2 regions of the Mucilaginibacter sp. P4_A11 genome follow, and region 1 is predicted to be linked to the other one. Evidence: riboswitches for the same ligand, from Rfam matches in the RefSeq annotation. Region 1 holds a riboswitch; the other holds the start of a gene.
The links. A riboswitch is a leader RNA that binds a small molecule or an ion and turns the genes downstream of it on or off. The one in region 1 is predicted to bind S-adenosylmethionine.

Region 2: another riboswitch for S-adenosylmethionine. It lies ahead of AC1DUD_RS10160 (transmembrane 220 family protein); the one in region 1 lies ahead of metH (methionine synthase).

The regions. Positions count from the first base shown of each region.
Region 1 covers NZ_JBFUHE010000007.1:228,025-235,968, forward strand. The annotation lists gene AC1DUD_RS15940 (hypothetical protein) at 1-170, shown strand, start outside; gene AC1DUD_RS15945 (hypothetical protein) at 231-788, opposite strand; gene metF (methylenetetrahydrofolate reductase [NAD(P)H]) at 1,000-1,956, opposite strand; gene metH (methionine synthase) at 2,147-5,851, opposite strand; SAM riboswitch class I at 6,022-6,131, opposite strand; gene AC1DUD_RS15960 (Bax inhibitor-1/YccA family protein) at 6,265-6,996, opposite strand; gene AC1DUD_RS15965 (hypothetical protein) at 7,183-7,749, opposite strand; gene murQ (N-acetylmuramic acid 6-phosphate etherase) at 7,855-7,944, opposite strand, start outside.
Region 2 covers NZ_JBFUHE010000004.1:227,621-235,564, forward strand. The annotation lists gene AC1DUD_RS10130 (GDSL-type esterase/lipase family protein) at 1-1,111, shown strand, start outside; gene AC1DUD_RS10135 (glycoside hydrolase family 5 protein) at 1,245-2,213, opposite strand; gene AC1DUD_RS10140 (alkaline phosphatase family protein) at 2,373-3,638, shown strand; gene AC1DUD_RS10145 (hypothetical protein) at 3,649-4,152, shown strand; gene AC1DUD_RS10150 (DUF72 domain-containing protein) at 4,144-5,079, opposite strand; gene AC1DUD_RS10155 (SDR family NAD(P)-dependent oxidoreductase) at 5,218-5,979, opposite strand; SAM riboswitch class I at 6,208-6,322, shown strand; gene AC1DUD_RS10160 (transmembrane 220 family protein) at 6,624-7,046, shown strand; gene AC1DUD_RS10165 (transglutaminase-like domain-containing protein) at 7,270-7,944, opposite strand, start outside.

The sequences.
Region 1 (7,944 bases):
GCGACGCTAAAAAGTTTAACCTGGCCGCACCGGCCCCATTTGTTTTAACTCCTCCTTTTAGCGCATGGCCCTCATGCGCATATAGCCTAACCCTGACTACCTATCGCAAATTAACCACCGGCGAAAGTAACGACTGGGCAAAAACGAACCAGGTTATCTTTTGCAAGTAACCTGCATGTGAATGGGGATGAGGGTGCCGTTGCATGTCGGCGCCCTCTTTATTTAAACCGTTAAAATAATCGCAGAATGTACGAAGCCTCATACAGGATAAATAGGATCACCAAAGCTGCATGAAACTTCTGGTTCTCTACCTTAATGGCTATCATGCATAATATGAAGTGACTGATGTTACGGATAGGGTACTCGATATTGTAATGGTGTACATAGGTAGGGCCTTTTATTTCTGTATCGACAATATCGAGCAGATAACTGGCACCTAAAATGCCAAAGATCCATTTACGACGGGAGTAGAAATAATCTTTATAGCCTTGATAATCCTTCAGATCGTCGGGGTATAGCAGAGCGCAAACGCTGTAATAAGTTACAATGTAGATGATGATAAAAAAGTACTCGGCAAAAAGCCAGTGCTTAATTTCGTGCAGGCTGATTTCCCACCACCAAAAGTGCAGTAGCAATATAAACACGTAAAGCGTCCACAGGTTATGCACCCAGTAAGGTTTATCACGGCCGGGATGTTGGATCTGTTTGGCCGCGCCTTTAAGCAGGTGGGTAATACTAAGGCCTAATGTAATGCTGATAACAGCCTTGATGTGACTAAAGGTATCCATAGGCAGGTTTATTACTAAAATAAAAGTAGTATTTTATTTTAGTAATAAGTGCTACTATAAATGTCTGTTGGTCAATTACTCCCTCATTGCGAGGTACGAAGCAATCCCCAAGATACAGAGTAGTTATGCAAATTCGCCCTGTGCAGTCGGGGATTGCTTCGTATCTCGCAATGACGATTTGAGAGGGTTTTGCACAGTTTTGGTGTGCACCCTAAAATATCGCCTCAGCAATCCGCTTAGTTGGCCCGGCGTTGCTCATGGTATAAAAATGCAGTACAGGAGCGCCAAAGGCAATCAGCTCCTTGCACTGGTTGATCATCCATTCAATGCCCACCTCTTTCACCGCTTTTTCGTTTTCGCAAGCATGGATAGCATCGCTCAAATCTTCCGGAATATCGATGTGGAAGGTTTTTGACAGCGTAACCAGTTGTTTTGATGAGGTGATCGGTTTTAATCCCGGAATAATAGGCACATTGATGCCATTGGCACGACAGGCCTTCACAAACTCTTTATATCTGTCAATATCAAAAAACATCTGGGTTACAATGAACTGTGCACCCATCTCTACCTTTTGTTTCAGATATTTGAAATCTGTTTTTAGGTTAGGTGCTTCAAAGTGTTTTTCGGGATAACCGGCCACACCAATGCAGAAGTTTGTTTTTGCGGAGTTGCCATGATCTTCATGCAGGTAAACCCCGTTGTTCATATTGACCACCTGCTCTAACAGATCGGTAGCAAAGCAGTGACCGTTTGGCGTAGGTACAAATGATGAATCACCGATGCGGGCATCGCCGCGTAATACCAGCACGTTTTCAATACCTAAAAACTCCAGCTCAATAAGCGCGTTCTCGGTTTCATCTTTTGTAAAGCCACCGCAAAGCAAATGCGGAACGGTATCCACCTTATACTTGTTCATGATAGCCGCGCAAATAGCGATGGTGCCCGGGCGCTTGCGATAAGCCAGTTTCTCCAGTAAGCCGTTAGGGTGCTGTTTATAAATGAAATCTTCGCGAAGCGAGGTAACATCAATAAACGGAGGTTTAAACTCCATCAGCGGATCAATGGCATTATAAATGCCCTGGATACTCTGTCCCTTTAAAGGAGGGATCAATTCAAAAGAAAAAAGTGTTTTGCCGTTGGCGTTTGCTATGTGTTCAGGTATTTTCATTGGCCGTTTTAGGTACGTATCTTATCTTGTATCCGTCATTGCGAGGTACGAAGCAATCCCCGATTGGCAGGTTCGCCCTGTACTGTTTGGGATTATTAATAATTATAATTTGATTTTTATAGGTATTAATGAGCTCCCTACGGTCGGTTGTCTTCGTGCCTCGCGATGACATGGTTTATATCATTTTAGTTTAATAATTAATATTCGGCCCCAGCCATCTCTCCACATCTTCCAATGGCATTTGTTTCCTCACGGCATAATCCTCAACCTGATCCTTGCTGATCTTCCCTAAACCGAAATACCTTGCCTGCGGATGTGCGAAGTAGAAACCACTTACCGATGCGGCCGGCATCATGGCCAGGCTTTCGGTAAGGTGCATGTGTGCGTTATCTTCTGCTTTCAGCAACTCAAATAACGTGGTTTTTTCGGTATGATCCGGACAGGCGGGATAACCTGGTGCCGGACGAATGCCCTGGTATTCTTCCTTGATCAGGTCAACATTGCTTAGCTGTTCGCCTTTGGCATAACCCCAGTGTTCTTTACGTACCAGTTCGTGCATTTTTTCAGCGAAGGCTTCGGCAAGGCGGTCGGCAAGGGCTTTAGCCATGATGCTGTTATAATCATCATGATCAGCCTCAAACTCGGCTACCAGTTCATCGCAACCTAAACCTGTGGTTACGGCAAAACCTCCAAAGTAATCAGGTACGCCGCTTTCTTTTGGTGCGATAAAATCCGACAGGGCATAATACGGATCGTTCTTCACCTTTTCGGCCTGCTGGCGTAGGGTGTGGATACGGGTTAGCACCTCCGCGCGGGTTTCATCAGTATACAGCTCAATATCATCCCCCACGCTGTTTGCCGGCCAAAAACCGATAACACCGCTGGCTGTTAATAATTTGTCTTTTACAATGCGTTTCATGAGCACTTGTGCATCATCAAATAGCTTTTTGGCTTCAATGCCTACAAACTTATCATCAAAGATCTTTGGATAGCTGCCGCGAAGTTCCCAGGTATGGAAAAATGGTGTCCAGTCGATATAAGGCAATAATTCTTCCAGCGGATAGGCTTCAAATACTTTAGTGCCGGTGAATGCCGGTTTCGGTGCCACATCGCCATCCAGACTGATCTGGAATTTGCCTGCGCGGGCTTCGTCGATAGTTACGAAGCGCTTGTCGGATTTTTTATTGGCATGTGCCTCGCGGGCTTTGGCATATTCGTCCTTAATGCCCTGGATGTAGCCATCGCGGTTATCCTTGCTCATGAGGTTGCTGCACACGGTAACACTGCGGGATGCATCCAGCACGTGAATAGCTGCGCCCGAGTATTGAGGGGCAATTTTTACCGCAGCGTGGATGCGTGAAGTGGTAGCGCCGCCAACAATAAGCGGAATAGTAAACCCTTCGCGTTCCATCTCTTTGGCGAAATGTACCATCTCATCAAGCGAAGGGGTAATTAAACCACTCAGGCCAATGATATCAACGTTTTGTTTTTTAGCTTCTTCAATAATACGTTGTGCAGGTACCATCACGCCGAGATCGATCACCTCGAAGTTGTTACAGGCCAGCACCACGCCAACTATGTTTTTACCGATGTCATGCACGTCGCCTTTTACGGTAGCCATTAAAACCTTACCGGCGTTGGAGCGCTGATCGGCATTGGCGTTGTTTCTTTTCTCTTCTTCAATAAAAGGCAGCAGGTAAGCCACAGCCTTTTTCATAACACGGGCCGATTTTACCACTTGTGGCAAAAACATTTTCCCTGCGCCAAATAAGTCACCTACGATGTTCATGCCATCCATCAGCGGACCTTCAATTACTTCAAGCGGTTTGCTGTAGGCCTGTCGGGCTTCTTCCACATCATCGTCAAGGTATTCAACAATCCCTTTTACCAGCGAGTGGGAGAGGCGCTCCTGAACGGTACCTTTGCGCCATTCTTCATCGCGTACAATTTCTTTTCCTTTACTTTTGATGGTATCAGCAAATTCGACCAGGCGTTCGGTAGCATCCTGGCGGCGGTTAAGCAGCACGTCTTCTACCAGTTCAAGCAGATTTTTAGGGATCTGTTCGTAAACTTCCAGCATCCCGGCGTTTACGATACCCATATCCATACCGGCTTTAATAGCGTGGTACAGGAATGCCGAGTGCATAGCCTCGCGCACCGTATTATTACCCCTGAACGAGAAGGAAATATTACTCACCCCGCCGCTTACTTTAGCATGGGGAAGGTTTTGTTTGATCCAGCGGGTGGCTTCAATAAAATCAACCGCGTAGTTGTTATGTTCTTCCAAACCGGTAGCAACGGTAAGGATGTTAGGGTCAAAAATGATATCCTGCGGCGGGAACCCCACTTCATTCACCAAGATATCGTATGATCGTTTACAGATCTCGATCCGGCGTTCCAATGAATCGGCCTGGCCTGTTTCATCAAAAGCCATCACTACAGTTGCTGCACCATAGCTCAGGATCTTGGCAGCTTGTTCTTTAAACTTTTCCTCTCCCTCTTTAAGGGAAATGGAGTTCACGATGCCTTTACCCTGCACGCATTTCAAACCGGCCTCGATCACCGTCCATTTTGAGGAGTCGATCATGATAGGCAACTTGGCGATATCGGGTTCGGAGGCTACAAGGTTCAGGAATTTCACCATCACCGCTTCCGAATCGATCATGCCCTCATCCATGTTAATATCGATAACCTGCGCACCGCCCTCTACCTGCTGCAAGGCAACAGATAAGGCTGCTTCATAATCTTCGGCAAGAATAAGTTTAGAGAACTTTGGCGAGCCTGTAATATTGGTACGCTCACCCACGTTCACAAAAATACTTTTGGGTTTTATGGTAACGGATTCCAGGCCGCTCAGGCGCATATCCGGTTCAATTTCCGGGATAAGCCTGGGTGGATATTTGGCAGCTTTATCAGCAATGCATTTAATGTGTTCGGGTGTGGTACCGCAGCAACCACCAACAATGTTAACCAGCCCGGCTTTGATAAAATCATCAACCTGGTGAGCGGTTTCATGCGGGGTTTCATCGTACTGACCAAACTCGTTGGGTAAACCGGCGTTTGGATAGGCGGATATAAATACGCCTGCTTTTTCGGAAAGCTCGGCAAGGTGAGGGCGCATTTCCCTGGCACCCAAAGCACAGTTTAAACCTACCGAAAGCAGGTTAGCGTGGCTTATCGAATTCCAGAAAGCTTCAACCGTTTGCCCCGAAAGGGTACGGCCCGAAGCATCGGTAATAGTACCAGAGATCATGATGCCACCGCTATCGCGAAAAGCAGGAAAATCCTTACCTGCAGCTTTACATTCCAGCTCATAGCGTTTTATGGCGAAAAGTGCAGCCTTGGCATTCAGGGTATCAAAAATGGTTTCAACCAATAATAAATGTGAACCGCCATCAACCAAACCACGCACTTGGTCGTAATAAGCATCGGCCAGGTCATCAAAAGTAACGGCACGGTATCCCGGATCGTTTACATCCGGCGATAGGGAAGCCGTTCGGTTTGTTGGGCCTACGGCACCGGCTACAAAGCGCGGCTTGGCAGGATTGCGTAGAGTATACTCATCAGCTACTTCACGGGCAATGCGAGCGCCCTCGTAGCTTAGTTCATAAGCCAGCTCTTCCAGGTGATAATCGGCGAGGGAGATTACCTGCGTACTGAACGTGTTGGTTTCAATGATATCTGCCCCGGCTTCTAGGTATTCGGCGTGGATAGCCTTGATAATATCAGGACGTGTGATATTGAGCAGGTCATTATTGCCCTGCAGGTCGCTATGATGATCGCGAAAACGCTCTCCCCGAAAATCCTTTTCGGTAAGCTGGTACCGTTGTATCATGGTACCCATTGCCCCATCAATCACCAGGATGCGTTTCTGTAATTCTTTTCTAATGTCCATTTTTTGATTTCACCGATTTTTTATTTGATGATTTCACTGATTGGTTTGATTTTAAAGATTATTATGATCTACTGACGTATTAAGCAAATAGCTGGTCAGTCGTATCAAATCAGTGCAATCACAAATAAATAAAAAGCTTATCTCGAAAAGTCGGGTGTTATCATGACTTTCGCTTATCTGTCCCAGTGCCGTTTGGCTGCTGAGTAGAATGTAGCACCTTGTGAAGCACAGGTTGCTAAGACATCGCAGGGTCTAATCCCTCCGTCTTTCTCCATAAGCACTGCAAAGTTGCGCAATAAAGTTATCATTTGCAAGTGTATAACGTTTACGATATATCATAGCTAAGCCACATTGTTAAACAAAAAAAGCCGCCCTTTTTGAAGGCAGCTTTTTGATCGAATTTCTTAATGAGATTATCTTCTTCTGCCGAATAAACGGAGGATCATCAGGAAAAGATTGATAAAATCAAGATACAATGTTAAACCGCCTAAAAGGGCCATTTTGCTTGTTGATGATGTGCCGTATTCAAGACCTGCGCCTATGCGCTTAAGTTTCTGAACATCATAAGCAGTTAAACCTACAAATACTGCAATGCCAACATAGCTAATGATATATTCTAACTGGGTGCTATGCATAAACATGTTAAACAGTGAGGCAACGATTATACCAATAAGGCCCATCATCATGATTGATCCAAACTTGGTCAAATCTGTATTGGTGGTATAACCAGCTACAGCCATTATGCCAAAAACAACAGAAGTTGTAATAAATACGCCAAGTACCGAGCTTTCTGTATATACTCTTAGTATATAGCTTAAGCTGATGCCCATAACTGCTGAAAATGCGATGAACAACAATGCTGCTACACCATATGATAAGCGGTTAAAGCCAAATGATATAATAAGTACAAAAGCAAGCGGCGCAAACATAACAATAGTGCCTAAGCCTGTATTGCCGCCTGTAATTGGGTCCCTAAGCATTTCATATAATGCCTGGTTGCCTGAAAATATGAACGCGCATAAGGCTGAAAGCCCCAGGGCAACAAACATCCACACAAATACATTAGCTATGAATTTGCGCGATGCATCTTGTTCATTTAATTGTATTACGTTTTTATAAACGTATTCGGGATCTTTAATTTCCATTTTTTGTTATTAAATAATATACGAATTTATGAATAAAAAGTGAATGTAAGGTGAAGAGATAATACGGCTATCTACATCACGTCATTGCGAGGTACGAAGCAATCCCCAAGAAGCAGAGCGGCTATGCAGATTTCTCTGTACTGTCGGAGATTGCTTCGTACCTCGCAATGACGCGGTGGTTTAACGTTAATTCAGCCTCCTCATTAACTGCTCTTCTACCTTTTTGAAAACCTGTACGGGTTTCAACGCCCGCCAGCCAAGGTTATCGAGCTCGCCGCCGAAGTTGATGTAATAGTCGATGTTGTTGCGTTTAAATTCGTCAATCACGTGGTCGCGGAAGTTGATGCCTGCTATCCAGCCATCTTCTACATCCTGGAACCACTCTTCATAATAACAATCATCGCTTGAGTGAAAGTTGAGTACGTTTTCACCTATCAGGATAAAATGCGTGATGCCATTATCGATCATCAGGTCGAGTAGCTCACGCTTCAACAGCATGATGTCGTTATTAATGGCATCATTCCATTCACCTATCAATTCAATAATAGTGTAGCCTTTGTCATAATCGGCAAAAAGCACTTTAAGATAAAGTGTATTAGAGCCGAATGAATCCCACTGGGGATGCAGCAGGTAATTGTAAACCTGTTTGTCAAATTCAAATTCGCTGTATTCGGTAGCATAGAAAGGCGAAAACTCATCTTCAGATGCTACATAGTCATCTCGCCAGCGGTAATATGGTTCAATTTCGTGCATTGTGTTAGTTTCAATTTTCTGAACCTGAATTTTTTGAATTTAAAAATTTATCGAATGCGGCCTGGCATCTTCAAATTTTCAAATCAACACATCTTCAAATTCAGTTTATTTTTTAAAATGATCAACAGCGTTCCGTACGCTGCCGTATTGTTTCAATAACCCGGCTGCTTCTTCTTCGCTCAGCCCGGTTTCGTC
Region 2 (7,944 bases), on a different contig from region 1:
TTATGTGCGCGAACATGCAGCTGAATATCATGTTTCGCCGCAGCGGATAGGGATCATAGGCTTCTCGGCAGGTGGAACGCTGGCCAGCGCAGCTGCTTTTAATTACACGGCCGCTAATAAACCTGACTTTGATGCTCCTATTTATGCCTACGTACCACCCGAACTGCTTTCAAAAATCTCTGACGATGCACCGCCAATGTTCATAGCTGCTGCTACAGATGACCAGCTTGGCCTTGCACCACACAGCGTGGAACTTTACAACAAGTGGCTGGCATCAAAACATAGCGCCGAACTGCACATGTATGTTAAAGGCGGCCATGGCTTCGGGATGCGCAAACAAAACTTACCTACCGATACCTGGATAGACCGTTTTAATGATTGGCTGGAATTACAAGGTTTATTAAAACCTGTTAACCCCCAATTAAAATCGGCTAAAGAACGAACTGAGCAATGGGAGGCTTACCATAAGCAATGGGAAGATGCATTTCATAAAGACTGGGCAAATACGGGTCGTTTCAAGGCTGATAATGATAAAATAAAAGCATCGGCCCCAAACCCTAAAAGCGTAGTTTACATGGGCGATTCCATTACCGACTTCTGGCTGAACAGGGATTCAACGTTTTGGAGCGGTAAACCATATTATGACCGCGGTATCAGCGGACAAACCACCACTCAAATGCTGGTACGTTTCCGCGAAGATGTGATCGATCTGAAACCGGGTGCTGTAGTGATCCTGGCCGGGGTTAATGATATTGCTCAAAACAATGGCCCTATAGCTATTGAAGATATCTTTGGTAATATTCAATCAATGGCGTTGCTGGCTAAAGCCGCCAATATTAAAGTGGTGCTGTGTTCGGTATTGCCTGCTCACGCTTTCCCATGGCGTCCTGGTATGGAGCCGGCCCAGAAAGTGATCCAGCTTAATGCCATGATCAAAGCTTTCGCCCATGCCAACAAAATGGTTTATGTAGATTACCACAGCGCCATGGCCGATGAGCGCAAAGGTCTGCCGAAAAACCTTGCTGCCGATGGTGTGCACCCAACTGTCGAAGGATACAGGATTATGGGGCCGTTGGTGGAGAAGGGAATTGCTGAGGCGTTGAAGAAATAAGCCCTTCTACCTACAAACCATCGTCATTGCGAGGAACGAAGCAATCGCGAACTGTACAGGGACACTTGCATAGCTGCTCTATGAGTAGGGGATTACTTCGTTCCTCGCAATGACGTTTCTTTTTAAATAACTCTTATTTATTCATCTCCCTCAACACATTCCTGATAAAGATCCCCGCGGGAGTTAAATTAGCTTCTGTCCAGCCGCCGTATGTGGGGGCGTTGTGTTGCAGCAGGGCGGTGGTTTCGTGTTTATCGGTTATGTTCCAGTTAGTCCAGCTTAGTTTATTGTCTTCCATCCATTTGAGCCATGTCTGGGTCTTTTGCAGGTTAAATTCACCATCACCGCTGGCTTCGCCAACTCCCCATTCGGTAATGATGAGTGGTAATTTCAGTGCGATGGCTTTATCAGCTTTTGCGCGTAATGCCTCCTGATGATATGGATCGCTGGCATAAAAGTGGAAAGAATAAGCTATGTTGCTGTAATCTTTGATCGGATCTGCAGCTGCAATGTCAACGTCCTGGTCCCAGTGGGGGCTGCCAACTACAATGATGTTATCCTTATCAAATTTGCGGATCACGGGGATGATCTGCAAGGCATAATCCTTAACCGTTTCCCAATCGGTTTTTTCGGGTTCGTTCCAAATCTCATAAATCACGTTGGGCACACCCGCATACTTTTTAGCCATCTGCCTGAAAAACTCTTTCGACTCATTCACGTGCTGATTTGAATGATGATCATGCCAGTCTATCAATACGTAGATCCCGCTCCTGATAGCTTGATCAACCCCATTAACAATTAGTCCCTTTTGCTCTTCGGGTTGCTGCAGGTAACCACTATCGGGCTGTACCCCCATTGAGGCGCGAATGATCGACGCTTTAAAATCATCTGCCAGCCAGCTTACTACACCAGGATTGTAATATTTACGCCCCTGCCAAAGCGACCATGAAAGACTGATCCCCCTCAACTGCGGGCCAGCACGGTGCTCGTTCACCAATTTACCGTCTTCTACTCTTAACTTTCCGTTTTGGGCAACAGGTGTTTGGGCTGATACAGGGTAGCTAAACAAAACTGATAATAAAAGCGCTATCAAGATTTTCATCTGCATTTAAATTAAAAGGAAAGTAATTTATAGCCACATTGCTGTTTTTATAGCAACATGTAAAAATTTGATTAGATAATGGTAAAAACGGCCAAAGTTTACCCGCTGTTATCATTCAGGTAATGCGGTTTATCTACATTCGCGCATCATTGTTTCCACATGAAAAAGTACAGTCTTTTTATAATTTGCCTTATATTGGGCACAGCCGCCTTCGCACAGGACACTACACAAAAAATAATCCCCAATCGTAAAAACAGCATAGCCCAGCAAAAAAAGCCCTATGTTATCCTGATCTCGGCTGATGGTTTCAGGTATGATTATGCTAAAAAGTATAACGCGCAGTATTTACTTTCCCTGAGCAGCGGCGGCGTACAGGCTGAATCCATGATTCCCTCATATCCTTCGGTAACTTTCCCTAATCATTATGCTTTAGTAAGCGGCTTATACCCATCACATTCGGGCCTGGTAAATAACTCATTTTACGACAGGGAGCGCCACGACAGCTACTCCATGAGCAACAAGCAAAAAGTGAGCGACAGCAGCTGGTACTTTGGCTCGCCGTTTTGGGTATTGGCCGAGCAGCAAAAAATGCTTTCGGCGAGTTTTTATTGGGTGGCTTCAGAAGCTGCCATACAAGGTATCAACCCAACTTATTACTATGTTTATAACGATAAGATAGCGATTCATGACCGGATCAGCGCCGTGGTAAACTGGCTGAAACTTCCCGAAGATAAACGCCCGCACCTTATCACTTTTTACTTTCCGCAGGTTGACCATGCCGGGCACCTATTTGGCCCCGATGCCCCCGAAACTGAACGTGAAGTACATTTTGTTGATTCGGCAGTTAATGAGTTAAACAAGGCCGTAAAGACCACCGGACTTGACGTTAACTTTATTTTTGTATCAGACCACGGTATGAGCAAGGTCGACCGTGAACATCCGATTGGTATTCCTGCAGCTATCGATACTGCCAAATTCAGGATCTCGGGCGATGGGATATTGGTTGAGCTTTATGCTAAAGATAAAACGGCCATCCAGTCAACTTATGACAAGCTCAAAACCGAAGCCAAAGACTACGAGGTGTACCTGAAAACCAATGTACCCGCCAATCTTCACTATAGCCAAACCGACGATTGGCACAACCGTATAGGCGATATTTTGCTGATCCCTCATTACCCGCTGATCTTTAATTTATGGAACAGCAAAAAAATAAATATCGGCTGGCATGGTTACGATCCCTATACAGTGAAAGACATGCATGCTACCTTCCTGGCCTGGGGACCGGCATTTGCAAGCGGCAAACAAATACCATCTTTTAAAAATGTTGATGTTTTTAATTTAGTAAATCGCATATTGGGGCTTAAATACAATGGCAAGGTTGACGGCACTGATCAACTCGCCAATGACATCCTCAGAAAAAACTAAAAGCATCTCCATGAAAAAAGTATTCAGGCTTCTGATCATCATATTATCTCCGCTGGCATTACATGCACAAAACCCGGTAGTAGTAAAACAACAGGCAACGTTAATGGCCCAAAGCATGACAAAGGGAGATTATAAGGGCATTGTTGATTATACCTATCCAAAAGCGGTGCAGATGGCCGGTGGTAAAGAAAAGATGACTGTCATGATTGGTACTGCTATGCAGCAAATGAAAGCCGCAGGTATCAGCTTTGAAAGCATTACGGTAGGCACGCCGGGCAAATTTTATAAAGCAGGAAAAGAAATTCACTGCCTGCTGCCCGAAACTATAGTTATGACAAGCTCCAAAGGCCGGATGGCAATGCACAGCAACCTGTTGGCAGTTAGCGGCGACGGCGGCAAAAGCTGGTCGTTCCTGGATATGAACAACTCGACTGCGGAGAAGGTGAAACAACTGATCCCGAACTTTAACCCGGCTTTAAAGATTCCACCGGCTACTACTGAGCCTTTACAATAACAGTGAGGTTTGGGCTGTCGGTTTATCGTCCCTTTGGATAAACCTGGGGCGCATTAATTGTGTGCCCAATGCTGCATTTAGTTTTTCAACAACATAATCGGCCAGTTCAGGCGAGTACCGTTCATCATGCTGGTGCATAAAAAACCATACCGATTTTAGGCCCTGATCCTTCCAGTTTTTGATCCGTTCAACCCATTCATCAACGCGGGCGTAATCTGTTGGGTGCAGGCTGTTGCCTACAAAGCGAATAAAAGTATGCGGCGTAGGTAAAGCCATATGTACCACATCCCGGCGACCGCTGGCATCGGTTATTATCGAACCAATGTTTAAATCACGGAAAAGGTTAAATACCCTATCGCGGTTTTCGGCGACGGCATACCAATCTTTATGGCGCAATTCAACAAATACAGGGATATCTTTTGGTAATTGTTCAAGATATGCCTTAAGCTCCGGGAAACTCTTCGGCGTGTAATTATCGCTTAACTGCAAAAACAGCGGACCAAGCTTATCGCCGAAGGCTAAAATACCTTCATAATAAGTAGTGGTAATATCCTCCGCGTTTTTTAACCTGCGAATATGGCTGATGCTCTGCGAAAATTTGGGGCAAAATTTAAAACCAGGATTGCTATCTGCTTTGGCTCCCCATTTGGCAATGGTATCAGGCCCGTAAACCTGGTAAAAGGTAGCATTAAGCTCTATACAATCAAAGTGCTTTACGTACTCGTCTAAAAAATTAGCGTCTTTGGTTTTTGGCGGATAGATCTTACCGACCCATTCCTTACGTCCCCATTTGGCACAGCCAACATGTACCTGAAGTGGCATATCATTTTTAGCGGCGGCAAGTGTATCAACAGTTATCTGCGGATCGGCCGGCAGGGTAAAATCAACCCTTGATAATTCTTCGTCAGTTACTCTACCAAATTCCATAATGCTTTTTTGTGCGAAAGATAGGAAATTGTCTGAATCAGAATTTACCGAATTTTTAAATTAACAGGATGCATTGCAGACAAATCACCTGATTCTGAAAATTCTTCAATCCTGTAAATTCTGATTCAGACAATCAATCTACAAAAACATCCCACCCGAAGCTTCAATACGCTGTGCATTGATCCAGCGGGCATCTTCTGTGCAGAGAAAAGCTACTACACCGCCAATATCATCGGGCTGACCTACCCTGCCCAAAGCGGTGGATTGTGACATCCTTTCTTCTAAACCCGGATGCGAATCGAATGCGGCTTTGGTAAAATCGGTTTGGATAATACCGGGGGCCACAACATTCGCAGCTATGCCACGACTGCCTAATTCTTTTGCCAAATATTTGGTGAATACTTCAATTGCACCTTTCATTGAGGCGTAGGCAGCGTATCCCGGTGTTGAGAAACGGGCCAGTCCGGTCGAAAAATTAATGATGCGGCCGCCATCGGCAATTACGGGTAAACTTTTCTGGGTTAAAAAGTAAACACCTTTAAAGTGCACATTGAACAGGTTATCAAAATCCTCCTCAGTAGTTTTTGCAAATGGCGATGCGGCATCAATACCCGCGTTATTGATCAGGAAATCAAAAGTTTCACGTCCCCATTTTTCATTCAATGTCGCTTTTAGGTCGGTAATAAAAGCATCAAAGGTGGATACAATACCCGTATCCAGTTGCAAAGCAGCAGCCTTCTGCCCTGCCGATTCAATTTCTGCAACAACAGCTTCTGCTTCTTCTTTTTTACTGCGGTAAGTAACAATTACGTCGATTCCTTTTTTGGCAAGATGCAGGGCGGCGTTTTTACCTAATCCACGGCTGCCGCCGGTTACAAGTGCTATTTTATTTGTTCCCATTGTGTTGTTTTTAAATGTTTTAACAATACAAAGGTGCAATAGTTAGCAACTAAAATTATGGTGACTACTTCAGATTAAATGGTGATCATTTCAGTTTTTTGAACTTGATTCATAACTGAAGAAAATAGCAATCTGAATAAAAAATAAAAATTCTACTTAAACTATAGGAATTATATAATTTGTTTTTATATTTGCACTGTCAACAACGACAAAACGTTCTTTTAATTTAACTTATCAAGAAAGACTGAGGGAAAGGCCCAAAGACGTCTTAGCAACCTGTACATCCGCATAATGTAAAAGGTGCTAATTCCTGCTCCTGTGCAAAACAGGAGAGAGATAATTATATCTACACCCCACAACCGATCTGATTAAGTGATTTTTTATAGTTTTCAAGTCGCGTGACCGAGAGGATAGGTGGGGGTCCGCAATACCCTAAACGGCAGTTCGAATCTGCCCGCGACATCAAATTTTCCCAAATAGTTTTTCATCCTGTATTTCCTAAGCCTGCTTTTTGCTGCAATCAAGCTGCACAAAAACTATTTTCGCACTTCAAAAAGTGCAAACTAAATCCCTATATTTAGCATTGCTTAACCTGCATTTAAGCAAGATAAACCGGTGTAAATTATTGCAATTGCTTTTTACTTATGAAGATCTTCAACATTGTATGGGTTGTACTTTTTATCATTTTTGCGGGTTTACAATATAACGACCCCGACCCTTACCTTTGGATGCCCATTTACCTGTATTGTGCCTGGTTTTGTTACCTGGCGGTTAAAAAGGAGTTTTACCCTATTGGTTATGCAGTTGGCATTATCACTTTTACAGGCTACGCAATTTATAAGATATTTGATAATAACGGCCTTATCGACTGGTTTGAATATCACCACGCCGAAAGCCTTGTACAAACCATGAAAGCCGAAAAGCCCTGGGTTGAAGAAGTACGTGAATTTTTCGGATTACTGATCTGTGTGGGGGTACTGGCGGCTAACTGGGTTTATGGGGTAAAGCAGCGTAAAAAAGTACCGGCAAAAAAGGGAAACGATAAGAGTTTAGCAAAGAAGCGCTAAAAATGCATTTACAAATAATAAAGAATCGTCATTGAGAGGTACGAAGACAACCGACCGAAGGGAGCTCATTAATACCTATAAAAAACAATTATAATTATTAATAATCCCCGATTGGCAGGTCCGCCCTGTATAATTTGGGATTGCTTCGTACCTCGCAATGACGGCGAGAGATGTCACTTTTTCCATTGTTGTCTTATTTGAGGCAGCAGTGCCTGCCATTCTTTTACAAGTACGATAATCCCTTAAATTCACTATCGCCATAATAAAAGGGCGCAAAGCCATCTTCGACAAGCTCACAACTTACCTGCATAGTAGTAAAGGTGACATCACCAAAAATATTGGCTATGGCCGAATCCGCAGCGTCATGGCCGGTAGCTATTTTGATAAGACCATTCAAAGGCACCAGTCGCGTGGCATCAAAAAGCACCCATTTGCCCCCAAGATAAGCTTCAAAACAGGCATGAAAATCGGCTGGTTTAAGATGATAGGCATAACCCGTAAAGTAACGTGCAGGTATAGTCAGCGCACGGCAAAGGGCTATGCCCAGGTGCGCGAAATCACGACAAACGCCGGCCTGTTCAGTCACCGTATCAAAAGCCGATGTTTGCGAATTGGTTGAGCCGCTTAAGTATTGGACGTTTTTATGAATCCAGTTGGTTAATTCAACTACCTGCTCAAAGGGGTTGGTGATATGCCCGAACATATTGTGCGCAAGGCGGTATAGCTTATCCGATTGGCAGTAACGGCTTGGATTTAAATATGGCAGCACCGGTGAGGGCAGCTCTGAAACATGAGTTTCCTGCAGGTTGCCAAAATCGGTTATTTCATAACAATTATCAACGGTGGCCTTGTAAGTAACTTTAACATTGGGCGTATCGGCAGTTACCTCAAAACGCAC